Linked DNA regions of Silvibacterium dinghuense. The protein of the gene in region 1 interacts with the protein of each later gene in a pairwise test. Links are inferred from orthologs where the notes say so. Each region holds a gene or a part of one and is shown on either strand. Other genes may lie near its edges.

What was found.
Region 2: the proteins of rho (region 1) and hfq interact in binary tests that used the Escherichia coli proteins (3 or more experiments, as listed by UniProt). The link is inferred for Silvibacterium dinghuense from one-to-one orthologs.

Annotation. Positions count from the first base shown.
Region 1 is NZ_SDMK01000003.1:500,528-517,630, forward strand. The notes cover bases 8,378-11,302. They hold rho (transcription termination factor Rho), read left to right. Parts: upstream 8,378-9,177; coding sequence 9,178-10,428; downstream 10,429-11,302. Other genes in these bases: ESZ00_RS16065 (DNA-directed RNA polymerase subunit omega), read left to right, coding at 8,763-8,978; ESZ00_RS16075 (YciI family protein), read right to left, coding at 10,630-11,007; ESZ00_RS16080 (DUF4252 domain-containing protein), read right to left, coding at 11,157-11,302. Outside these bases: ESZ00_RS16030 (L-serine ammonia-lyase), read right to left, coding at 1-954; ESZ00_RS16035 (HEAT repeat domain-containing protein), read right to left, coding at 1,049-2,014; ESZ00_RS16040 (YifB family Mg chelatase-like AAA ATPase), read left to right, coding at 2,150-3,706; ESZ00_RS16045 (MutS-related protein), read left to right, coding at 3,936-5,744; ESZ00_RS16050 (hypothetical protein), read right to left, coding at 6,076-6,792; ESZ00_RS16055 (ABC transporter ATP-binding protein), read right to left, coding at 6,800-7,699; ESZ00_RS16060 (GntR family transcriptional regulator), read right to left, coding at 7,702-8,109; more of ESZ00_RS16080, read right to left, coding at 11,303-11,765; ESZ00_RS16085 (alanyl-tRNA editing protein), read left to right, coding at 12,171-13,448; ESZ00_RS16090 (DoxX family membrane protein), read right to left, coding at 13,656-14,024; ESZ00_RS20510 (hypothetical protein), read right to left, coding at 14,383-14,559; ESZ00_RS16095 (Type 1 glutamine amidotransferase-like domain-containing protein), read right to left, coding at 14,690-15,424; ESZ00_RS16100 (GNAT family N-acetyltransferase), read left to right, coding at 15,610-16,143; ESZ00_RS16105 (pectinesterase family protein), read left to right, coding at 16,292-17,103. UniProt on the Escherichia coli protein: Facilitates transcription termination by a mechanism that involves Rho binding to the nascent RNA, activation of Rho's RNA-dependent ATPase activity, and release of the mRNA from the DNA template.
Region 2 is NZ_SDMK01000002.1:949,022-957,233, reverse strand. The notes cover bases 3,682-6,579. They hold hfq (RNA chaperone Hfq), read left to right. Parts: upstream 3,682-4,922; coding sequence 4,923-5,237; downstream 5,238-6,579. Other genes in these bases: hflX (GTPase HflX), read left to right, coding at 5,392-6,579; ESZ00_RS13165 (SH3 domain-containing protein), read left to right, coding at 3,682-3,953. Also shown: ESZ00_RS13180 (peroxiredoxin), read left to right, coding at 1-400; alkylhydroperoxidase, AhpD family, read left to right, coding at 631-1,182; ESZ00_RS13170 (lactonase family protein), read left to right, coding at 1,495-2,574; more of ESZ00_RS13165, read left to right, coding at 2,730-3,681; more of hflX, read left to right, coding at 6,580-6,735; ESZ00_RS13150 (ATP synthase F0 subunit B), read left to right, coding at 7,027-7,488; ESZ00_RS13145 (F0F1 ATP synthase subunit B family protein), read left to right, coding at 7,485-8,177; atpH (ATP synthase F1 subunit delta), read left to right, coding at 8,179-8,212. UniProt on the Escherichia coli protein: RNA chaperone that binds small regulatory RNA (sRNAs) and mRNAs to facilitate mRNA translational regulation in response to envelope stress, environmental stress and changes in metabolite concentrations.

The DNA.
Region 1 (17,103 bases):
TCCCTCTTCGTCCGCGCCGTCGATGAAGGTCTTGTAGTAGCGCGCCACCGCCGGCACCACGCCTGCCGCACCGTTCGTCGGAGCCGTGACTACGCGCCCGCCTGCGGCATTTTCCTCGTTCACCGCCATCGCGAACACCGTCACCCAGTCGAGCGGCGCCAGCGGATCGGTAGACCCCTTTTCGCGCAGACGCTCCGCCAGCCTCGGCGCGCGACGCCGCACATTCAAACCGCCAGGGAGAACCCCTTCCGTCGTCATGCCGCGCGCGATGCAGCCATCCATCACCTGCCAGATCTTGAGAATCCCCGCACGCACCTCGGCCTCCGGCCGCAGCGAGCACTCGTTCTCCAGCATCACCTGCCAGATCTTCTTTTCCGATGCAGCCGCCATCGCCAGCAGTTCCGCCGCGCTCGTAAAGGAATACGGCAGCGTCGCCGTCGTCATCACCGGAGATTCACCCACACCCTCCGCATCGGCCACGATAAAGCCGCCACCGATCGAGAAGTAAATCGTGCTCTTCAGCTCCGCACCCGCGGCATCGAAGGCTGCAAAGCGCAGGCCATTCGGATGCTCCGTCTTCGCGCCCGGAGGAAACATCTGCTCGCGCTCGAAAACCAGATCCTTACCTTCGCAAAACGGAATCGGCTTTTCTCCAAGCAGCAGCAGTTCGCCGGAATGGCGTATGGCCGCAAGCTTCGGTTCAATCGTTGCCGGATCGATCGTCGCCGCATCTTCGCCGCTGAGTCCCAGCAGCACCGCGCGATCCGTGCCGTGGCCGATACCGGTCAGAGCCAGCGATCCATAGAGCTCCACCCGCACCTGCGCGGTCGTGCTCAGCAAACCCTCATCCGCCAATGCCTGCGCAAACCGCCGCGCCGCGCGCATCGGGCCCATTGTGTGCGAACTCGATGGCCCAATACCTACTTTGAAGAGATCAAAAAGACTGGTTTTCACAACGCCTCAGAGCAACAGTCCATTGTATGGACATGCCGAATCCTGTTGCAAAAAACCACGTCTTCTCACGCAGAAAGATTCGCAGCAGCTCCCCTCAGCTGTGCTTCACTGCCCGATGCGTCACATGCGTCCGCGCCGCGCCCTTCAGCGGCGTCACCACGCGGATATACGAAGCCGCCGCCATATAGCGCACCGAAGGCTTCGGATCGTCGAAGCCATCGATCAACGCGTCCGTCACCGCGCTGCCGTGAAACTTTCCCAAGGCACGCAGCGAAGCCTGCCGCACAAACGGGTCCTTGTCCTTCGCCGTCGCAATCAGAATCTTTTCATTCGCCTCTATCGGATTGCTCGCCAATAGCCCGGCGCTGATCACTCGCGGTGAATTCGCCGACGGCCCTGGATGCGCAAACCGCACCGCTCCAATCGCCATGCCCACCGGACCGAACAGCATTCCCGCTCCCTCTTCCGCGCCCATCATCCACATCGCCGAAGGGTCGTGCATGTCGTGGCTCATCGTATGCAGCCCCGACTTGAATGCTCCCGACTTGCCCTTCACCTGGCCGGAGAGCACGCCCTGCAGCACCTCCTCGCCTGAGTGGTCGTCCAGCTTCCACAGCGCGGCCGCAGCCGTCATCATCACCTCCGGCGTTTTGTCGTCGAGTGCCTGCTTCAGGGCCGGAATCAGCGTCTTGTCTTCGCTGCCGCCTGCCGCGGCCACCGCGGCCAGCCGCACATCGAGATCGCCGCTTTTCATCGAGTCCACGAGAATCGACTCCGCATCCTTGTAGCCGCCCATCGTCCCCAACGCGACCAGCAGTCCCACATGCTCCAGCGGCTTTGAAGCCTCACCGGCCGACTTCAACATCTCCCACGCCTCGGCTAGAGCCGCAGGCTGATCTTTCTTCAGCCGTTCAGCCTGCGCGAGTACCGGCTGATCCGGCTCGCCCGTCGTCTGCACGATCCCCGAATTATCGTCCGGCTTCTCCGTCTGCCCATGCATCACGCCCAGGCCCATCATTCCAATCGCTACCGTTCCACATGCACGCTGCCACGCCTTCATCGATCCCTCCTCGCACTCTATCCGGCCTCGCGCTCCGCTCAAGCCTCAGTTCATCCAGAAATGCAAGATTACGAACGCTACCATGAACCACCCTGTCTCCGCAGGTATACTCCAGCCACCTCCAAGCAGACCGAAATGCTCTTCAAAGCCTTCAGCGCGTCCGTCTACGGCATTGATGCCAACATGATCGATGTCGAAGTCGATTTCTCCGGCATAAAAACATCGGAAGATCACTTCCACACCGTCGGCCTGCCCGACGCCGCCGTGCGCGAAAGCCGCGACCGCGTCCGCGCCGCCATCAAAAACTCCGGCTTCGACATTCCGCCCACGCACATCACCATCAATCTTGCGCCGGCCGATCTCAAGAAGGAAGGCTCTGGCTTTGACCTGCCCATGGCCATCGGTATCCTCGGTGCCTATGGCGCGCTGCACCTCAAAGATCTCAGCCAGTTCCTGCTGGTCGGCGAGCTCGGCCTCGACGGCGCTGTCCGTGCTATCTCCGGCATGCTGCCGGTGGCCATCGCCGCCCGCCAGCGCGGCATTCCCAACCTCATCATTCCCCGCGCCAACGCCCGCGAAGCCGCCGTCGTCGAAGGTGTCAACGTCTTCCCCGTCGAGTCGCTCAACCAGGCGCGTGAGCTGCTCAATGCCGCCGGCAACGGAGGCATCCACACGCCGCCCTTCCGCGTAGAGACACAACAGGCGCTCGACCCACCGCACCATCCCGCGCTCGACTTCGCCGACGTGCGCGGCCAGCAGACGGCGCGCCGCGCGCTCGAAGTCGCAGCCGCAGGCGGACACAACATCCTCATGATCGGCCCACCCGGCTCCGGCAAAACCATGCTCGCACGCCGCCTGCCTTCCATCCTCGCGCCGCTCAGCTTCGAAGAGGCGCTAGAGACTACCAAGATTCACTCCGTCGCCGGCATCCTCGATCCCGAATCCGGCCTCGTCACCCAGCGGCCATTCCGCGCCCCGCACCATACCATCTCGGATGCCGGCCTCATCGGCGGAGGCGCCGTCCCGCGCCCCGGCGAAGTCTCGCTCGCGCACAATGGTCTCCTCTTTCTCGACGAGCTGCCCGAGTTCCCGCGCAACGTACTTGAAGTCCTGCGCCAGCCGCTCGAAGACCGCTCCGTGACCATCTCCCGCGCATCCATGTCGCTGAGCTTCCCCTCCGCCTTCATGCTCGCCGCGGCGATGAACCCCTGCCCCTGCGGCTACTTCAACGACAAGTCACGCGAATGCCGCTGCACGCCGCCCATCATCCAACGCTATGTCTCGAAGGTCTCCGGACCCCTGCTCGACCGCATCGACATCCATATAGAAGTGCCCGCCGTGCAGTATCGTGAACTCCGCGGCAACGGCCCCTCCAGCGAGTCGTCCGCCATCATCCGAGCCCGTGTCCTCGCCGCCCGCGAACGCCAGCGCATCCGCTTCGCCAAAGACAAGATGCACGCCAATGCGCAGATGACCACCCGCCAGATCCGCACCCACTGCGAGCTCGCGCCCGAGTCCGAGCATCTGCTCGAGCGCGCTATGCAGCAGCAAGGACTTACCGCCCGCGCTCATGACCGCATCCTCAAAGTCGCCCGCACCATCGCCGATCTCGACAACCAGGACAAGCTCAACACCGGCCACGTCGCCGAAGCAATCCAGTACCGCACCCTCGACCGCAGCTACTGGAGCTGAGCAAGACAGCGGTCAGCGGCCAGTCATAAAAACGGCCAGCGCGCCCGCGGCGCAGGCCTCGCGCTACGCGCTCGTGTCAACAAACCAGCGGGTTTTCTCGTGCAAAGAAAAAAGGGTGACCCACTCAAGCCGCTGTTGCCTGGGTGGGGAACACAGCCCGCCTTTCACTGGCCGTCTTTGTGACTGACCGCTTTCTCACTGACTGCTTTCCCTTGAGACAATAACCCACATGAGCGAGCCGCAATCCTCCTACCGCGCACGCATCGACGCACTCGCCACCGCATCCACTGGCCTCAAGAGCCGTGACCGCTCCTTCGTCACAGCCAAAATCATCACCGGCATCATCCTCCTCGCGCTCGCCATCTGGCTCATGAAGTACCAGCCAGCGCATATCGCGTGGATTCTGCTTCCGGCAGCCTGCTTCGTCGCGCTTGCCATTGCCCATGAGCGTGTTCTTCGCCGCCTGCGCCAGCACACGCGCCTCGCCGCGTATTACGAGCGCGGCATGGCACGCATCGAGAATCGCTGGGCGACAGAAGCTTCGACTGATTCCATCACCAATGGTCTGCAATTTTTAGATCCTCACCACCCCTACGCGCGCGACCTCGACCTCTTCGGCCCCGGCTCGCTCTTCCAGCTGCTCTCCACCGCCCGCACCGCGCCCGGCGAAGAGACGCTCGCAGCCTGGCTGCAGCAGCCTGCACCCATCTCCGAGATCACTCTTCGCCAGCAGGCCATCCGCGAGCTTGCCCCCCAGCTCGACCTGCGCGAAACCCTCGTCCTCGCCGGCGAAGAGGCCAAAGGCAAGCTCCACCCCGACGCGCTCATCGCCTGGGCTGAAGCACCTTCACCTTTCCGCCGTGCAGCGCTGCGCACACTGTTTCTCGGCCTCGATGCCGCCTGGGTCGCGAGCCTCCTCGCATGGTGGCAATGGCGATGGCCGGCTCCGGCGCTGGCCCTCTCTTTGATAAATATCGGCGTCAGTTACAAATTCCGCGAGCGCATGCTCAAGGCTGCATCCGGCGTCGAAGGCGCCCAGCATGATCTCGCGCTGCTCGCGGCGATTCTCGCGCCCATCGAGCGCCATACCTTCGCTGCCGGCAAGCTGCACCAACTGCAGTCACGGCTCACCTGCTCGGGCATCTGTGCCTCGAAAGCCATTGCCGATCTCACCCGCCGCCTCGCATGGCTCGAGTCGAACGACAACTGGTTCGTAAAGCTCCTCAATCTCTTCTGCTTCTGGACACCACTCTGCACGCTCGCTATCGATGCATGGCGCGCGCGCTTCGGCCCCTCTGTCCGCGACTGGCTCGCCGTCGCCGGTGAGATGGAAGCCCTCACCTCGCTCGCCGTCTACACCTACGAGCACCCCACCGATATCTTCCCCACACTCATCGCCCCGGACACGCCACGTATCGAAGCCGAAGATCTCGCCCATCCTCTGCTCGCGCGGGACAAGGCCATCGGTAACGATCTCGCACTGAGCTCCGCAAGCAATGGCTTGCAGCTCATCGTCGTCAGCGGACCGAACATGGCGGGCAAAAGCACCTTCATGCGTGCGCTCGGTCTCAATATCGTCCTCGCGCAGGCCGGCGCGCCTGTCTTCGCGAAGCGCCTTGCGCTTTCTCCATTGCAGGTCGCGGCCTCCATTTGCGTGCTCGATTCGCTGCAGGGCGGCCTCTCGCGCTTCTACGCCGAGATCTCCCGCCTCAAGCAGATCGACGACCTCGCCCGCGCACCCATGCCTGTGCTCTTCCTGCTTGACGAGCTGCTCTCCGGCACCAACTCGCACGACCGCCGCACCGGCACCGAGCGCTTCGTCCGCGGACTGCTCACGCGCGGAGCCGTCGGCCTCGTCACGACGCACGATCTTGCCCTCGCCGAGATCGCCGAGCAGATCGGCCCGCATGCCGCCAACTACCACTTCGCCGACACCTTCGACGACGGCAAGCTGCACTTCGACTACAAACTCACGCCCGGCATCGTACAGACGGCGAACGCACTGCTCCTCATGCGCTCCATCGGCCTCGAAGTGTAATCGCCACAGATACAAATACAGGGCTCAGGGCTCAGGGCTCAGGTAGGAGCATAAAACCCGGGTGCCCCACCCATGACACGCAGTTGGTCATGGGTGGGTCTCACACAAATCCAAAAGTAAGCCCGAATTCCAATAAGTCCAGACAAGAGAAACCCGCGCCCCCCATCTCGTTCCGCCCGAGATGGGCGCGCAGGATGAGAGCGCTACGAAAGCTCCTGCTTCCCGCCCAAGCAATGCTAGGATGGGGCACCCATTTCCGTTTTCACCACAGAGATACCGGATCGCGACCAGCGGGAGCGCCACGCGAAGCGATCCGCCCTGCGCGGAGCAGCTACCGGGCTATCTCCATCCGTTCCAGCCGCAGCTGCGCCGCGATCGGAAAAAGGAGCAGGATTCCCGCCCGAATAGCTACCGAAACCCATACCCCACTAGCCAGAGCCTCCTGCGGAATATTCCCCGTATGCGTGAACCGGTACGGATTCAGCATCAATGAAGGGAGCTCCCCAATCATGTAATGCTCCAGGAGCGCATTGAGCGCCAGATATCCGACCAGAGCTCCGATCCCCAGAATGACACCGTTCGAGCTCTTCCTGAGTATTGTTGCGAGATACACGACGCTGAAAAGCAATGCGCAAGCAAGCATCAGAGAAAGCACATTCAGCCCGATCATCTCCTGCACCGTCAGCGGACTGGCAACACCGGTGCTCCGATAGAGCGCGGTGCTCATCCGATACATCCAGTAACCGCTCCACACATTGAGCCCGATCACCGTTCCCGCAACCAGGAGCAAGCCCAGCCCCCAGTCACGCCATACGAACCACGATCTCTTCCGCGGCCGCGTGAGCAGAAATGCTCCCGTCCCTTCCCCGAGCGCGCGCCCTACTCCCAGGCTGCCCAGGTACAGCACCGGCACAGCCAGGAAAAGCCGATCCACAATCAAGAAGACCGTGCCTGGAATCTGATTATTACCGCGCACCCCGGAATGAAATGTCACGAGCGACCAGATCATCGCTATCGCGACCAGCCCCAGGTATCCCAGAAACAGCATCCTGCTTTCACGCCAATACTTCCACAGGTACATGGCTCTCCCTTCCGGCCAGCGCCAGGAACATCTCCGATAAGTTCAACGGCAGCACCTCGAGCACCATCGCGCCCTGCCCATGCAGAGCGGCTACCGTCGACTCCGCCCCGCTCCGTACTACATATTCGGTGAGCCCGGCATTCGCGCTCGCCGTCACCATCTCCGGCACCGAGGCCGGCAGCCGGTCACCCGCCGCGCGAATCCGCCTATAAGTAGTCCGAATATCGTCCAGCCGCGCCTCCAGCAGAATCTTTCCCTCGTCGACCATCCCCACCCAGTCGGCAATGCGCTCGACCTCGGATAAATGGTGTGAAGAGAGCAGCACCGTCCGCCCCTGGCCCGCGAACTCCTCCACCAGCAGCCGCGCCAGCTGATCCGTCGAGACCGGATCCATACCCGCCGTCGGCTCATCCAGAACCAGCACCTCCGGCTGCTGCGCCATCGCCATCACCAGGCAAAGCTTGGTCTTGTTGCCCTGCGAGAGCTGCTTGAACTTCCGGTCCATCGGAACTTCAAGAGTCGCAGCATACCGTCGCACCGCCTCATCGCTCCAGGTCGGAAAAAATCCGCGGTTGAAGCGCGCCGCATCCCAGCCCGTCATCCAGCCCGGCAGCACCGGATCGATCACGAAACCGGCCCGCGACAAGATATCTGTCCGGTCGCGCCCCGCCTCGATCCCCAACACCGTTGCCCGGCCGCCATCGGAGGCGGTCAACCCTGCCAGCACCCGCAGCGTCGTCGTCTTTCCTGCCCCGTTGCGCCCCAGGAAGCCGTAAATCGCTCCCTGCAGCACGTGCATCGAAAGCCCGTCCACCGCCGCCAGCGTTCCGTACCGTTTCACCAGCCCCGCCGTCTCTACCGCCAGCCCGCTCATGCTTATTCCCCCTCCTGTCTCTGGCGATTCGCGGCCTCGAGCTCCGCAAAAGCCGCCTCCACCAACTCCACCGTCGCCTCCTGGTTGAAGCGCAGCTGCATCGCCTCGACCGCCAGCTGCGCGGCCAGCGGACGCAGGCGGCGCGCCTTCTCGCTTTCGAGCAGCCCCGGAGCCTGCCCATTCACATAGCAACCGCCGCCCTGCACGGTCCGGATCACGCCATCCCGCTCCAGGTTCTGATAAGCCCGGGCCACGGTGTTCGGATTGACTCGCACCTCGGACGCCAGTCTTCGCACCGGTGGCAGCGCATCGTCATGCTTCAAAACTCCGGCGGCGATCGCCTGCTTCACCTGCTGCTCGATCTGCAGGTAGATAGGAACGCCGGACGCTGGATGAACCCTGACAATCATATGTACTAATACAATAGTACAATTAATACACTGTCAATCTCTTTTCTCATTTTTCTTTCGGTATCCTTTTCATGGAGAGCTTTGCCGCTACAGCTTTTCATAGCCATCCTCCCGGGAAACGGCTGCTCGCCCATGCCATTTCATGCAACCCAGCGCATGACTTCGGTTTAGCCCGGAATGGAAACCTTCCAATTCCCGTATGAAAATGAGCCAGAATCTGGAAAAAACTGTTGACCCGGTGCCGGGACGGGTTTAACTTCATGGGTGCACATAAACAAATCTTTTGCCCACGATAAGATCGACCCGGTGCACAACTGGTTTAGACCATAGTCTTCCAGGCAGTTCAGGCTGTTGATCCATCCTGATGTCCCATTTCGATTTCTTCCGGCCAGCAGCAAGCCCTGTCCGGCGGGATATCGGTGAAGGCTCGTAGTACGAAAGATAGTTTCAGGTTTGCGCGGAACGCCGTAAGGTCAACAGGCAATCTGCGTGGATCACGTGATGCAAAAAATGTTGACCAAGAGACCGCTCTGCCGCGTCTAAAGGTATGAGCAAGAAAGACCGATTAAGGCTCCGGTAACGCCAACCGGGCGCCGTCTCAGCAGAACCCCCTTACAGGTTGTGTGACACGGTCAAGAAGGAGAAGATTCACCATGCGTTCTGATCTCATTTTTGGGGCTCTTGCCCACGTCAAGAACCGGTACCAGCTCTGTCAGCTCGCCTCGAAGGCTACGCGCAAGCTGCACAAGCCGAACACCCGCCTCCAGGACACGACCAACGATGTACTGGTCCGTTTCCGCGAAGCGAGCCCTGCGGCTCCCGGTTCCATTTCACCCTCCGGTTCCATCGAGCAGCGCCGCGCAGCCTAAGCGCGCGGCCTGCTCTTCCCCCTTTCTTCCTCTATTCCGGCCCCCCGCACAAACAAACTCCCAGAAATCATCCGTAGCGCCATTCCTGGGTTTTCAAGCCTCTCAGTCCTAACTTTTCCCTGTCCTGCCCCGCAAGAACCTGTAAGTTCCTTCCTGGCAATACACTTCCCGCCTCATCTCATTCCCACCGCAGGTGACAATGACCATCTCCGAACTCAAAGAAAAAAACATCACAGAGCTGAGCAAAATCGCTCGCACTCTGGAGATCCCCGGCGCCAGCGGCCTCCGCAAGCAGGACCTCATCTTCAAGATTCTCCAGGCGCAGAGCGAAAAAGAAGGCCACATCTTCGCCGAAGGCGTCCTCGAAATCCTGCCTGACGGCTACGGCTTCCTCCGCTCCCCGGACTACAACTATCTGCCCGGTCCCGACGACATCTACGTCTCTCCCTCCCAGATCCGCAAGTTCGACCTCAAGACCGGCGACACCATCAGCGGCAACGTCCGCCCGCCCCACGAAGGTGAGAAGTACTTCGCCTTGGTCAAGATCGAGGCCATCAACTTCGAGTCGCCGGAAGAGACCCGCAACAAGATCCTGTTCGACAACCTGACGCCTCTCTATCCGCAGGAGCGGATCAAGATGGAGACCGTCCGCGACAACATCAGCGGCCGCGTCATGGATCTGCTCACCCCCATCGGCAAGGGCCAGCGCGGGCTGATCGTCGCCCCGCCGCGCACCGGTAAAACCGTGCTGCTGCAGTCGATTGCGAACTCCATCACCTCGAACCACCCCGAAGTCGTGCTCATCGTCCTGCTCATCGACGAGCGTCCGGAAGAAGTTACCGACATGCAGCGCTCGGTGAAGGGCGAGGTCATCAGCTCGACTTTCGACGAACCGGCCGCACGCCACGTCCAGGTGGCCGAAATGGTCATCGAAAAGGCCAAGCGCCTGGTCGAGCACAAGCGTGACGTCGTCATCCTGCTCGATTCGATCACCCGTCTCGCCCGCGCCTACAACACCATCGTCCCCCCGTCGGGCAAGGTGCTCTCGGGCGGTGTCGACTCGAACGCGCTGCAGCGCCCGAAGCGCTTCTTCGGCGCGGCCCGCAACATCGAGGAAGGCGGCTCGCTGACCATCATCGCCACCGCGCTGGTCGATACCGGCTCGCGCATGGACGAGGTCATCTTCGAAGAGTTCAAGGGCACCGGCAACATGGAAGTCATTCTCGACCGCAAGCTGGTCGACAAGCGTGTCTTCCCGGCCATCGACATCCAGCGCTCCGGCACTCGTAAGGAAGAGCTGCTCATCCCCAAGGAAGACCTCTCGCGCATCTGGGTCCTCCGCAAGGTGCTCAACCCGCTCTCGCCCACCGAAGCCATGGAACTGCTGGTCGACAAACTCGGCAAAACCCGCAACAACGCGGAGTTCCTGCTGAACATGAGTTCGCTGTAGCTTCCAGCGATAGCCGCAAACAGAAAGAGCGTCCCGCAAGGGACGCTCTTCTTACTTCTACCCAAAGAAAAAATGTCATCCCGACCGGAGCGAACCGGGGGCCCCGGCGTGCCCGCTTTTGGCACGATGGGGTGGGGAAGCGCAGTGGAAACCTGCGGTTGTTCGCCCGACGGATTTGCTGCAAGCAGGTCACCAACCGAATCAGTACTCCACCCGCACCGCATCCAGAGAAGGCAGAAACACCGGCCGCACTTCCATGCGCAGCCGTCCGGCCTTCACGCCCGGATCGCCGTCGACCAGCGCCTGCGCCTCTTCCGGCGTCTCCGCAGTGAGAATGGTAATCCCCACCAGATCATCCTCAGCCGCCGCATGCACCGGTACCACTGCCGGCCCAACCACCGGGCCCGCAACCACATAGCGGCGCGACTCCATCTGCTGGCGCAGCCAGGCCAGGTGTTCCAGCATCAGCGCGGGCGAATCCCCCGTCTCGTTCCACTGCGGTCCTTTGCGCAGCAGGCAAAGGAAATATCCCTTCAGGTTGCGCGGAATCTCTCTGCGCCGCGCTTCGTTCTCTGGCATTCCTGTCTCCAGCCGCGGGAGATGGCACGCGGCACAGAGCCAGAATACAGGGGAGGGAGCGGTTAGCGGTCAGGCACAAAGACGGCCAGCCAGATCTTTCCCCTGACCGTTTTATGCCTGACTGCTGGCCGCTTTATCACTCGCCGTCCCTACCGATCCGCATCCTGAAACCCGTCCCCCGAAAAACGCGGGATGCCGAAGTGGCCGCGCAGATGCAGCAGATCGAGCGGGCTGAGCGTACCGTTGACCGCGACCAGGTTGACGTTGGTCTCATTGGCCACGAGCAGAACAATGCCTTCCACATTGCCATTGGCGAAGCGCACCCACACATCCGTGGTCCCCGGATGTGCCGCCGCCGGGTGTGCATGCGTCGTCACCAGGTGCTTCCAGCCGCGATCGTGATACTGCTGCCGCACCGAGTCGAGAATCGCCGGATCATACATTCCGGGAGCCGGATACTTGAAGCTGTGTACCGAGATGCCACGCAGCTTGGCGATCACCCGTTGCGTATCGTCGTCTCCAACGAAGTTGCCCGCCATCGCCAGCATCGATTTGTCGAAGGTGAAATCGGTATGGAAGCTGGCATGCTGCCCTAGCGCTTCCATGCCACGCGGAATCCAGCTGTCGTCCGGATAAACCTGCGCGCTCGGAGGCGGAGGCGGCGGAGCTGACTGCGGCGGAGCCGTCTGGGACCGCGCCACGGGCGATACGAGCATGGCCAGCATCACCAACGGAAAGCATGTTTGTGTCCAACGCATACGAAACATAGACGTCCTTACCATTGCAAACGCACCTTTGCCGAAAAAGTTGGCCTCTTCCGCTCTATCCCATTCTGCGCCCTGCTTGATTACACTAGAGGGTGTTATGAACTTTCAGGTGGCCGTCGTTGCTGGCGCAAATCGGCCCAGACGAGACGGAGGACGAAGACATTGGCCATTCCAAGGCAAGGACGACAACGAAGTATGGGCCAATTTGCACCGCAACCCGGAGGGCTGGGGCCAATTTTCCCGATCTCTTCGTCGCTCGCTGCTCGGATATAACCCGATATCCGTCGCAACTCGCTCCTCGACCTCAGAAAAATTGGCTCCCAGCGACGACCGCCGGAAAGTCCGTAACACCCTCTAGCCAGAGGCTCGCGCTCCGCGAGCAGCATGGAGCAAGTCATGACCGATCGCCTGTATTACCAGGACTCCTTCCTCTCCCGCTTCACCGCGCACGTCACCGATATCCGCGAAGACTCCCGCGCCGACGGCGTCTCACTCTGGCAGATCGCTCTCGACCGCACCGCGTTTTATCCCACCAGCGGCGGCCAGCCGTTTGACACCGGCCTGTTCCGCGCCACCTCGCGCAGCGGCGCCGTGCTCGAAGCCACCGTGGAGTCCGTCGAAGAGGACGCATCCGGTCAGGTCTGGCACTATACCCGCAAACCCCTGCTCGCAGGAACCGCCATCGAAGCGGAGATCGACTGGGAGCGCCGTCTCGATCACATCCAGCAGCACTCCGGCCAGCATCTTCTTTCTGCCGTCTTCGCGCATGAGATCAAGGCCCCGACCGTCGGCTTCCATCTCGGCGAAACGGAGTCCACGATCGACCTCGCCGTTCCGCCGCCCGCGCACCACACCATCGAGCGCATCGAGCGCCTGGCCAACCAGCTCATCGCCGAAGACCGCGCCGTCTCCATCCGCACCGCGCCTCGCGCCGAGGCCGAATCGCTGCTGGCGCAGGGAAAATTGAGCAAGCTGCCCGAGCGCGAAGGCGACATCCGCCTGATTGAAATCGCCGACTATGACCTGAACGCCTGCGGTGGCACCCATGTCCGCTCCACCGGCCAGATCGGAGCCCTGTTGCTGCGCGGCGTCGAGAAGAACAGCCGCGGCTGCCGCATCACCTTCGTCGCAGGTGACCGCGCCATCGCCGCGGCCCGCTCCGACCACGAACTCCTGCACCGTGCAGCCGGCATCCTCTCCACCGGCACCGCGGGCATTCCTGCCGCCGTTGAAAAACTTCTCGCCGAAAGCAAAATCGGCGCCCGCGAGCGCATGCGCCTGCGCGAGGAAGTGGCCACCTACCACGCCTCACGCCTTCTCGTGGAAGAACTCCCGCAGCATAATCTGCGCGTCATCTGCCGCATCTTCCCCGACCGTGACCGCGACTATATCCGCCTGCTCGCTTCCCGTGTGGTTGCCTCAGTGCCTCACACCCTGGCTTTGCTCGCTTCATCGGAGAGCTCGCCGGCCTCGATCGTGCTCGCCCGTACGGCCGATCTCGATCTCCACTGCGGAGAAACGCTCACGCGCGCTCTGGCCGTCTTCGGCTCCCGCGGCGGCGGCTCACCCGATCTCGCCCAGGGACAGCTCGACGAGCTCGAAGTGCCGAACTTCTTCGCTCAGCTCACGCACCAGCTCCGCGAATTTCTCCGCTCCGAGACCGCGAACACCTAAAGCTCCGCCCTACGCAGGAAGCATGAAAAACCGCCGGAAGAGGAGCTGCCTCTTCCGGCGGTTTTTTTGCGTGACCACGCCTGCCCTGCCCATAAACGGATTCACTCGGCATATCATCCAGCCGTTGATGAGGATGGGTAAAGAAAAGCCGACTTATCGGGATCGAGGCTTCAAAGTGCCTGTGTCATTGGTACCTACAAATCTTCCTCAGGCCGTTCTTGATGTCCAACCAAGCCAAATCAGCGTTGCAGCCAGAAGCGTCATCACTAGAGGAAAAGCAGGGTTAAAGACAGCCTTCGCATAGCAAAGGTAAGTTCCAAGACCCACGCTGCAGGTAATCATGAAGGCCCCCAGCGAGGTGAAACGCGGGAAGAAAACCAGGAGCGCCCCAGCCGTGTCTACAGCTCCCGAAACGTAACGTAGCCACTGTCCCCAACCGATCGCGTCGAAGAATGGAATGGTGCCCATCGTTCCCGTAAGCTTCTCGACACCAACCAGGAGAAAGATCAAACCGATGACGCACCTAAGAACCCAGGTGATGACAGCACGCACCTTACTGTTTGTCCGCAACGCCATGGCCACACCTCTCACGATATGCGTTTAGCATACTTGGAAACGCCCTCCTCGCCTGCCACGATTCCCGACTGACGCAAATCGCCAATGTGCTCATTGATATGGACGCATTAGTTTCCGATATGCCGACTTATCGTCACCAACCAGTGAGGGCATCCAATGCCTAATACGAATATTTCAGAGAGGCTATGCACTATCTCTTGTATAGGTGCCCGAGCTATATCGCGATTTAAGAGCCGTTGATGATGGCGGCCTGTAACTCCGCACTAACTCCCGTCCATGAGGTCGTGTGCTCGATCTGAAGATTTACGCCTTGTTCGCGAGCGCTGTCTTTGATCTGGATAAACCAATCCAGATACGATCATTCGCTCGGCTTTGGGCTATACAGACATAGGCGTGCGGAATCCCACTGAACACCTGTTCCCTCGCGGTAAATTTGGGGGAAAGTTGCTGTCGTTGGCTTAACCCAAAGCGACCCGCTTTCATCGATACCCAGAGCTTCGACCGGATCGGTTCTCAACGCTTCCTCCAAGTACATGCTCTTGAATAAGACTCTAATAGAACCAAGCGGTCAAACATGGACCATTATGCCTGTTTCCGATTAGTCCCGACAAACGCCCATTCTCACCAACAATGTTGGCTTCCCATAACTCGACTATGAGCACCGATCACCTCGTGACTTTCTTCCATTCTCCTTCCGAGATCACCTCGATAGACTCGTCGATCACTTGGATGGCGGTCTGATCATCGATTGCGTATACCGGCACGGGTAACTTTGCTGCCCATCTTTCCGCATTCGCGAAAGAGGCATCGGGGCGATCCTTGTGGTTTGCGTGCGGGATCAATGCGAAGCTGGTCAATCCCGCTCCCCTGGCCGTGATGAAGTTCATGGTGACTTCTCCTGCGGGCCCGGCGAACGTCATATCTTCCAGCGTGAGCGGGCTGCCAGTGCCCTTATAGGGCTTATGGTAGGTCTCGCCGAAGATAGGCGCTGTCACCATGCTGCCGGCGCTTACGCCGACATAAACCATGGGTCGCTCTAACGACGATAAGAGATTTGGCAGCCCCGACTGGTTCATCCAATAGCTCAGGAAGAGCGGATCGCCGCCCCAGACCAGCAGGGCGTCCGTCTCCTCGATGGCTGGCACCCATGCCGTTTTATCGATGCTGGGCAGCGCTGTGAGCTCGAGCAAGCCCAGCGACTTCCAGCCAAGTTCACATAAGGGAGTCGGGGCTCTTCCGCAGACAGCCTTATAGGCCATGGCAGCGCCGACGGAAAAGGGATAAATGCCGGTGGGAACGATGAGAGCATTCGATTCGGCGATCGGCTTGCCCAGAAGATCGACCACAGCGTTATGAATACTCGCGTTGTTGATGCCGGAGGAAGTGAGAAGAAGCTTCATCGTGCATATCCTTCCGTAGGAACGTGCGTTGTGAGTCTATCTTCAGCCGCGACGCTTCTGCGCTATGAATCATATTCATGGCAGAAACGCGCTTCTCGTCATGGCCCGATGACCGACGACAAGCCGGCTTCCCATGACCACTTCGAGAAAATCGATATCATCTTCAAAACACCGGAGTCTTCTGCATGCCTCCACAACCCTCTGCACGTTTGACATTTCGAAGCTGGACGGACCAGGACACCACGCTTGCCGAGGCCTTATGGTGCGATCCGGAAGTGACTTACTACTTTGGTGGCGCGATGACCCGAGAACAAGCCCATAACCGCCTGCACACCGAATGTGACCGTGAGGCCCGTCTCGGTATGCAGTACTGGCCGATTTTCATGCGCGAGACGGGCGAATTTGCAGGATGCGCCGGTCTGAGGCCGTGGTCAATGGATGCCAGCACGGTTGAGGCAGGCGTCAATCTCATGCGATCGGCATGGGGACTGCGGCTGGGCGAAGAGGCTTTGCGTGCAGTGCTCGCGTATGGGTTCGACACGCTCCGTCTTCCACGGATTGTCGCGGGACACGGAAAGGAACATGAAAACTCCCGGAAGCTGCTTGAGCGCGTGGGATTCAACTATACACACGATATTCTCTGGGGGCCCAAGGAAATAGAGGTATGCATGTGGGCAATCCACGCGGAAGCATGGCGCATAGAAAATCAGTCGCGATAAGCGCGCTTCGCTCGAAACCGCCTTTCGCATTGCCGGGGTCTTCGCCGTCCCGCTCCAGCAGGTCTTCCAGTACGAATCTCCCTATCGGAGCCGCAGGAAAGAACCGCGCTCAGCCATGTACATTGGGAGCGAGGATTTTCCTGCTCCCATGCGCTCCTATCTGCTCGCTTCGTTCGCTATGCTCTGCTTCTCGCTCGCGCCCTTCGCCGCTCTCGCACAGGACATTCACGTCCAGGTCTCGAAGCAGTACAAGCTCTCACCCGACGACGCCTATCACTTCCCCACCATCATGAACGCGCTCGACCATGCTCCTGATGTTCCGCCCGGCGCGCGGCTCTATATCGAAATCGCTCCCGGCACCTATGCCGAGCGCATTTACGTCTCGCACGATCGCCCGCGCACCACACTTGTCGGCATAGGCAAAGACCCCTCCGATGTCGTCATCACTGCGGCGCAGAACGTCAAAACCGCGCAGAGTACCTTCTTCAGCGAGACCATGGAGATCCTCGCCGACGACTTCCAGGCTGATAACCTCACCGTTGAAAATGCTGCCGGCGCCACCGGTCAGGCTCTCGCTGTCAGCGTCACCGCGGACCGCACGATCTTCAAGCGCTGCCGCCTGCTCGGCTACCAGGACACGGTCTTCGCCCAATACGGCCGCCAGTACTATACGGACACCTACATCAGCGGCGCTGTCGACTTCCTCTTCGGCAACGCGCCAGCCGTCTTCGATCACTCCGAGATTCACGCCACCGCGCCCGGCTACCTCACCGCGCAGGGGCGCACCAACGCAACCCAGCCCACCGGCTACGTCATCGTGAACTCGAAGCTCACGCACGACGCCATTCCCGAGGGCCGCTCGCTCCTGCTCGGCCGCGCATGGCGCTCTTATGCGCGCGTCGTCATCATGCACAGCGAGATCGCTGCAGGCTTCGACCCCAGGGGATGGAATAACTGGGG
Region 2 (8,212 bases), on another replicon or contig:
CTTCACCTTCGTCTGTCCGACCGAGATTGCAGCCTTCGGCAAGATCAACAACGAATTCGCCGATCGCGATGCCCAGGTCCTGGGTGGCAGCACCGACTCCGAGTTCGTGCACCTCGCGTGGCGCAACAACCATGCCGATCTGAAGGACCTGCCCTTCCCCATGCTCTCCGACATCAAGCGTGATCTCTGCGAGCAGCTCGGCATCCTCGACCTGAACGCCGGCGTTGCCCAGCGCGCCACCTTCATCGTCGATCCGGAGAACATCATCCGCTTCGTCTACGTCACCGACCTCTCGGTGGGCCGCAACCCCCAGGAAGTCCTCCGCGTACTCGACGCCCTCCAGACCGACGAGCTCTGCCCCTGCAACTGGCAGAAGGGCGAAGCCACCCTCAACGCGTAAGCGCACAACCGGGCACAAAGTTGTCAGTTGCCAGTTGTCAGTTCCCGAGGACTGGGGACTCGCAAGTGGGGACTGAAGACTGGCAACTGAGGACTGGAAACTCACAACTCAGACCGCAGGGGCGGCGCTCAATAGGCGCCGCCTTCCTGCTCTCAGGCGTAAATCCGCGGTGCCGCTGCCGTTTCGGCGCGATCGCGATTACATGCCCATAAGAAGAAAGGAACCGCACCATGGCTATCGATACCCTGATTGATGCGCTGCCGTCCTACGCCAAGGACCTCAAGCTGAACTACTCCTCGCTCATCCGCCAGAACACCGAGCTCACCCCGCAGCAGCTCTGGGGTACGGTCGTTGTTTCGGCCATTGCCACCCGTAACGACGCGTTGACCGCGGCGGCTCTCGAAGAAGCGGCCAAGCATCTTTCCGCCCAGGCGCTCGAGGCTGCCAAGTCGGCTGCCGCGGTGATGGGCATGAACAATATCTACTACCGCTTCCTGCACCTCACCTCGAACGAGAAGTACGCGACCCTGCCCGCCAAGCTGCGTATGAACGCGCTGCGCACGCATGGCGTCGAGCATGTCGACTTCGAACTCTGGGCGCTGGCGGTTTCGGCCATCAACGGCTGCGGCAAGTGCGTCGATTCGCATGAGAAGGTCGTCCGCGAAAAGGGAATCGGTGAGGAGCAGATCCTTACCATCGTTCGCATTGCCTCGATCCTGCACGCGATCGGCACCGTCCTCGATACCGAGCGTGTAGTCGCAGCGGAAACAGCTGCCGTCTAACGCTGCATGATGGGTTGAGTCATCAGGCCTGCTTCGGCAGGCCTGTTTTTTTATGGGCCGGCGATGCAAGCCCGTTTCGGTGCATTTCATCCGCGGAAATCCGGTATCGGCCGCCCATCCGCGCACTTCGCTGCCCGGGGCGAGACAAAGCCAAGCAAAGCGGTGTTAACTGAGGAGGCAGAAAACAGGTCTAACCGGTGTCCTGTGTGAGCGCTGCGACTCTTTGCTGCGTCTCTGCGTCGAAAGGTGTGCGTGCATACAATGTCTCCCAGTCTCCGATCCCGGTGTGAGCGCTTCGGTGCTCCGGTTCTGTTGGTCGTCCTGCTGCTGATGGCCGGCTGCGGTAAGTTCTTTGTGTCGGAATCGTCGGGGAGCAGTGGCAGCAGCGGCACCGGCAATTACCTTTATGTAGCGAATGCGACGACGGGTTCAGTGGCAGGGTTTTCGCTCAGCTCCAGCGGCCTCGCCGTGACCTCGAACTCGCCCTATTCCCTCGGTGTTGCGCCCAGCTCGATTGCAGCGACGCCAAATGGCGCCTTTACCTACGTCGCCAGCCTTGCCGGTGCGATTTATGGCTATTCCGTCGGCACCGGCGGCGCGCTTTCGCTGTTGAACAGCGGCAGCGCCGTGGTTTCGCAGATCAGCCCCAATGCGATCGCCATCGATCCTACCGGCAAGTGGCTGGTTGCCGTCGATCTCACGCCCACGGCCTACCTGTTTTCGATCAACACCTCCACCGGCCTGCTTACCTCGGCGGGCAATATCGCTCTCGACTCCGGGAGTCCGAACGCCATCACCTTCACCCCGGCCGGAACGCTGGCCTATGTCTCGCTGGGCACCGGCGGGGTGGACATCCTGACCTTCAATGCCTCGACGGGCGCGCTCGGGAAAAGCAACCTGATCCTCAAGCCGAAGAGCACAAACAATGCCGATTATGGCCTCGCCGTCGATCCCGAGAGCAAGTATCTGTTTGTCACCGAGACGGGCCTGAACGGCGTTCGTGTGTTGTCGATTGCCTCGAACGGGGGACTGACGGAGATTTCCGGTTCGCCCTATGCGACCGGACTCGGACCAGTCGCCGTGCTGGTGGATTCGACCGGCAGCTACGTCTATGTGGCCAACCGTACGGACGGCACGATCAGCGCTTTTACCCTGACCAGCAGTACGGGGGCGCTCAGCAAGATCAGCGGCTCTCCGTTTACCACAGGCACTAACCCAGCGAGCCTTGTTGAAGATCAGACCGATGCCTATCTCGCTGTCGCCAATTCCGGCGGCTCACCCGACCTGCAGGTCTTTACCATCGGCAGCGGAACCGGCGCTCTGACCAGTCTGGCCACAGCCACGACGGGTACCGATCCTACCGGCGCGCTGGCTGTAGTCTCTGCCAAATAGTTTTCTACTCGTTCCCGGCATAGTCTCAGTGCCGGGGTATTGCATCAGAAGTTATCGGGCTGTGGGTTTTCGTATCAGGTTCCCCGCGTTGCAAAGCGCCGAAAAATCTGCGCAGACTGCTCACAGCGAAGGTCTCTCTCGTTAGAGTAAAAGCAATGTCGTCTGTTTCTGGCTCGCGGCTTCGACCGCGCCGTTTTGCGCGGTCTTCCGCATCTGCTGCCCTGGGCCTCCTGCCCGTGTTCGCCACGCTGCTGGTTGCCGGCTGCGCCCGCTTCTCACCCAAGCCGGCGCAGGAGTATGTCTACGTCTCGGCCAAGCGCACCTTTCTGCGCGATCGCCTCGCCGCCGTCTCGAATCGCGTCGGTGAGGTGAGCAACGGCGAAAAGCTGCTGGTGCTCGATCATGCGCGGCGCTTTTATAAGGTGAAGGACACCAAGGGCGAGATCGGCTGGATTGACGGCCACATGGTCATCGATCAAAAGGTGTATGACCAATTTGCGGCGCTCGACAAGCAGCATACGCAGGATGCGGTGATCGCCACCGGTGTGCTGCGCGATGACTCTTATGTGCACGTGACTCCGGGCCGGCAGGCGGACCATTTCTACCTGCTGCCGGAAAACACCAAGCTGCAGTTGCTGGTTCGCGCCTCGGTGCCGAAGCCGATGCCGCCGCAGGCTCTTCCGGTACCTGTCGCTCCCGCGAAGCCCGGCGCAAAATCCAAAGACGGAAAACAGACGACCGAGCAGGCTCAACCTGCGGGGCCAATTCTTCAGGACTGGTGGCTGGTTCGTGATGCGCAGGGAGAGACTGGCTGGATCTGGTCGCGCATGCTCGACGTGGATATTCCGGACGAGATTTCAGGCCTTTCCGAGGGACAGCGCTATGTGGGCGCATACCTGCTGCGCAAGGTCTACGACCCGGATTCCAGCTTTCCCGATCATCAGGCTCCGGAATACGTCACTGTGCTGAACTCCTGGAAGGATGGGCTGCCTTATGACTTCGACCAGGTGCGTGTCTTCACCTGGAATACGAAGAAGCATCGCTATGAGACGGCATTCCGGGACCGGAACCTGCAGGGCTATCTTCCTGTGAAGATCTCAAGCGGTACCTTCGAGAATCAGCAGGAGCCGGTCTTTACCTTCCAGAGCTCGGCCGATGCGGACATTCCTATCGATCCTGCGACGGGGGCTGCGAAGCCTGCGCATCTCGATACCGAATCGTTCCGTCTCGAAGGAGCGCTGGTGAAGAAGATTGGACCGCCCGAGCCTCCGACTCCGAAGGCCGCTCCAGCCGCCGGCACCGCGCCGGCACGGGAAAAGGCACGCCGTGCGCATCCGGCCCGTGCCCGCGAGCGCGAAAGGCATCGTCACCACGCGTAGATGATTTCCCCGCAGTCCAAGGCCTTTGCCTGGCCTGACGTGTGTTTGCCGCTCACTTCTCATGCTTCCGGCTGCCTGCAATGCTGGCTAAGAGCCTGTTATGGACTTTCCCACGGCGGCGCTGGGCGCCAATTTTTACGAGATCGAGGAGCGAGTTGCGACGGATATCGGGCTATATCCGAGCAGCGAGCGACGAAGAGGTCGGGAAAATTGGCCCCAGCCCTGAAGGGTTGCGGGGAAAATCGGCCCATACTTCGTTGTCGGCCTCGCCTAGGAATAGCCTATGCCTTCGGCCTCCGCCTCGTCTGGGCCGATTTTCCCCGGCAACGCCGCTCGCGCGAAAGTTCATAACAGGCTCTAAGGAGCGGAGCAGAAGCTGTCTGCGTCGGTGATGGTAGAGGGTGATGGAGGAAGTGAGTGCCGGGTGCTCGAGGTGTGGCCTCGGCGACCTCATGCCGTCAGTAAAAATGCTCTGGTCCGCCTGGGAAGTTTCCGGCGCATTTCGGATTTTTCTGGGCAACTCCGCAGCAGGAAAGCGAAAAATGCTGTGAGCGGAGTTGGCAATGACGGCATGAAATGGATTACAAAAGGAAATAAATTTTTGTCGCGAGGATGCGGATGCACCCACTGGCGGGAATTTCTCATCCAAAGGTGAAGTTCGTGCGTACTTCGAGGAGAGGAGCCTTTTGCTGACGGAAAGAAATGATAGAAGTTGGCGAAGGGATTTTGCCGTGAAACGCGTTTCTTTATAAAGTAGGCCGACTTTATCGGGCTACGCATACAGAGGGCGCTTCCGGATGCCTGCCGATTCTTCGGAATTTCCGTCGGCGGCGGTAACCTTGAGATGCTCAAGAACATAAACCATACTGCAGCTGGGGGCAGGTAATATGTCTCCCGCAGTTGCTAATTCTTTAGAACTGGCGTCGTTTCGTACTACAACCCGAGAGCATTACGAGAAGGAGATCGGCAATGGATAGCAAGCCGGCACAGAATATTCAGGACACCTTTCTGAATACCGTTCGCAAAGATAAGACTCCCATCACCATCTATTTGGTCAGCGGTGTGAAGCTCACCGGCAAGATTCGTTCTTTCGATAAGTACTCGGTACTGCTCGAAAACAACAGTCAGGAGCAGCTGATCTTCAAGCACGCTATCTCCACGGTCGTGAGCAGCCGTTCCGTACTGCATAGCGATCACCGGCCCAGCTCTGCTTCCACCTCGGCCCATGCCCCGACGCATGCGCCGGCCATGGCCGCAGCCGGCAGCTCCGATTCCCATTCGTAGGGTGTGCCGTCCGGTCCGGGATTCTTCCGTTCTCTAGGAAGAGCTGGACCGGTCTGTTCAGCCTTCGCGCTTGTTCCGCCTCTCCCCGGCAAGGCTTTATGCTGGGGGAGAGGTCTGGACTGGCAGTTTGACAGAGCGCGGAAATACGCAAGAGATGGGAACGCGGCGGGAATCCGCCGTGCTGGTGTCCGTCGAATTCGGCAACCGTAAGGGGCCGCAGCTACGGACGGCTTCACTCGCACGCAGCGCAGCGCTGCTCAGCGAAAGCGCTGACGATTCCGGGCTCGATGCCACGGCTACGCGCAGTTTCGACTTCGAAGCCTCCATCGAAGAGTTCCGGGAGCTGGTGCTCTCCGCAGGCGCTTCGATTCTGGCCGAAGTGGTACAGCGGCGTCCCAAGCCTGATCCCGCCACGCTGCTGGGCAGCGGCAAGATCGACGAGATTCACGGCATTGTCGCCTCGTCGCACGCGGATGTGGTTCTTTTCGACTACGACCTGACTCCGACCCAGTTGCGAAACCTGGAAGACCTGCTGCCGTGCCGGGTGGTTGACCGCACCCAGCTCATCCTGGACATCTTTGCCCGCCATGCGCGTACCCGTGAGGGCCAGCTGCAGGTAGAGCTGGCGCAGCTCGAATATATGTTGCCGCGCCTGACCGGCCGCGGACGCTCCATGTCGCAGCTCGGCGGCGGCATCGGTACGCGTGGTCCTGGAGAAACGCAGCTTGAAACGGATCGCCGACGCATTCAGCGCCGTCTGCTGCAGCTTCGCGAGGAGCTGGAGGGTGTTCGCCGGGTGCGCGCGCAGCAGCGGCAGCGGCGGGAGGCGGTTCCGGTGCCGGCGGTGGCGCTGGTCGGCTATACGAATGCGGGGAAGAGCACGCTCTTCAATACGATCACCCGCGCCGGGGTGCTGGAGTCGTCGCGGATGTTTGCGACGCTCGATCCGAAATTGAAGGCGATCCAGTTGCCGAGCCGCCGCAAGGTGCTGCTCTCCGATACGGTGGGGTTCATCCGCGACCTGCCGCACACGCTGGTGACCTCCTTCCGCGCGACCTTGGAAGAGGTACAGAAGGCCGAGGTGCTGGTGCATGTGCGCGACTGCACGAGTCCGATGCAGGAGGAGCACAAGGCCGAGGTGGAAAAGGTGCTTGGCGAGCTGGATGTGCTTTCGACCCCTCGCATTGAGGTTCTGAACAAGATCGATCTGTTGCCGGAGAAAGAGCGCGAGGCGCTGCTGGCTTCGGGCGCAGTTGCGGTTTCCGGCAAGACGGGGCTGGGCGTGGAAGCGCTGATGGCGCGGCTCGATCAGGCCCTGGTGGCCGATCCGATTGTGGAGCAGCGGTTCCAGATTCCGCAGTCCGAAGGGCTGGTGCTGGCCGCGCTTGGGGCCGGCGCGCTGATCCGCGAAAGGGAGTTCGACGGCAACCTGGTGCGCATGACGGTGGCCGGTCCGGCGTCGCTGATCGGCCGCTACCGAAGGTTCTGGAAGTCGTAGAAATGAAAATAGAAAGGGCCGAGTCAAAAGGGAGCGGAGGTACGTCCCAAATGCTCGGCCCTACCGACCCTGAACCGGGTCATAGGTGGTACACTTAGTTTACGCCGGTCCAGTACCGAGTCAAGCGGATTTCCGAAGGCTTCCAGACTGTCATTTGCAGCCTGTTTCAAGAAGAATTGGAGACGCAGGAAACGTGTGCCCGGCAGCTTGACACCGCAAATTTTCGTCTGTTACAACCAATTGTTCCTGAACGCTTTCCAGTAGAATCCAACCGCATACGTCCGCGACTTCATGCTACAAGACCTTCTGCGTCAACTCGGCGAACTTCTGCTCGGCTCCGTGCCGACGATGATCATCTTCCTGATCCTCGTGCTGGCCTATCGTTTCGTTTTATATGGACCTTTAAAGCGTGTGCTGGCCGAGCGCCGCAATCGCACCACCGGCGCGGTAGAGAAGGCGCATGCCGCCGTCGCTGCCGCTGATGGCAAGAGCCAGGAATATGAGGCGCGCCTGCGTGCTGCACGGGCAGAGATTCTTCGTGCCCGGGAGCAGCGTGTCCAGGAATGGAACGCTCAGCGCGACAAGGCGCTGGGAGCTGCCCGTCTGGCCACGCAGGAGCGCGTTGCCACGGCTCGGCAGGGCATCGAGCAGGAGTCCGCTTCGGCCCGCCAGAAGATCGAGTCCTCGACCGATCAGCTTGCCGCCCAGATTCTGCAGGCTGTACTGCCTGCGCGCGCGGAGGGAGTCCGTTGAAGTTGCGCCGCCGCACCGTTTTCTCTTTTCTCCTTTTATTTGGATTGTTCGCAGCTCCGGTCATGACCGGCTCGCGCGCCTTCGCGCAGCCTGCGGTCCCGGATGGTATCTCCCGTCCGGACAAGATGGACGCGCCGGAGACGAATAAGCAGACCGAGGCCTTCCGTCATGCTGCGCCGGTCAAAAAGCTTGCCGCCGTGCTGCACATGGATGTGAACTCTCTGGCGAACATCCTCGAAGACATCAATTCGGGGATTGTGATCCTGCTGGTGCTCTGGCTGGTGCTGAAGACGGTACCCAAGGCCCTGCGCAACCGTCAGTCCACGCTCGAGAAGCAGCTTGAAGAAGCGCGTCTCTCCAGCACGCAGGCGAATGAGCGCCTGGCCGTCGTCGAAGAACGGCTTGCGAAGCTGGGCAGCGAGATCGATGCCTTCCGCGAGCAGACCGAGCGCGAGATGGCCGAGGACGAGAAGCGCATCCAGGCGTCGATCGAGGAAGAGCGCCAGCGCATCATCGCCTCCGCGGAGCAGGAGATCGAGGCGGCTGCCTCGGCTGCGCGCCGCGAGCTCAAGACCCTGGTCGCCGACCTTGCTGTCGAGCGCGCCCTGCATGGCCTGCGCATTACGGATGCCGACGACCATGCCCTCATTCACGGTTTCGCCGAGAGCCTGAAGGGAGAGCGCAACTAACATGTCCGCCCTTGCCGCGCGTTATGCTCGCGCAC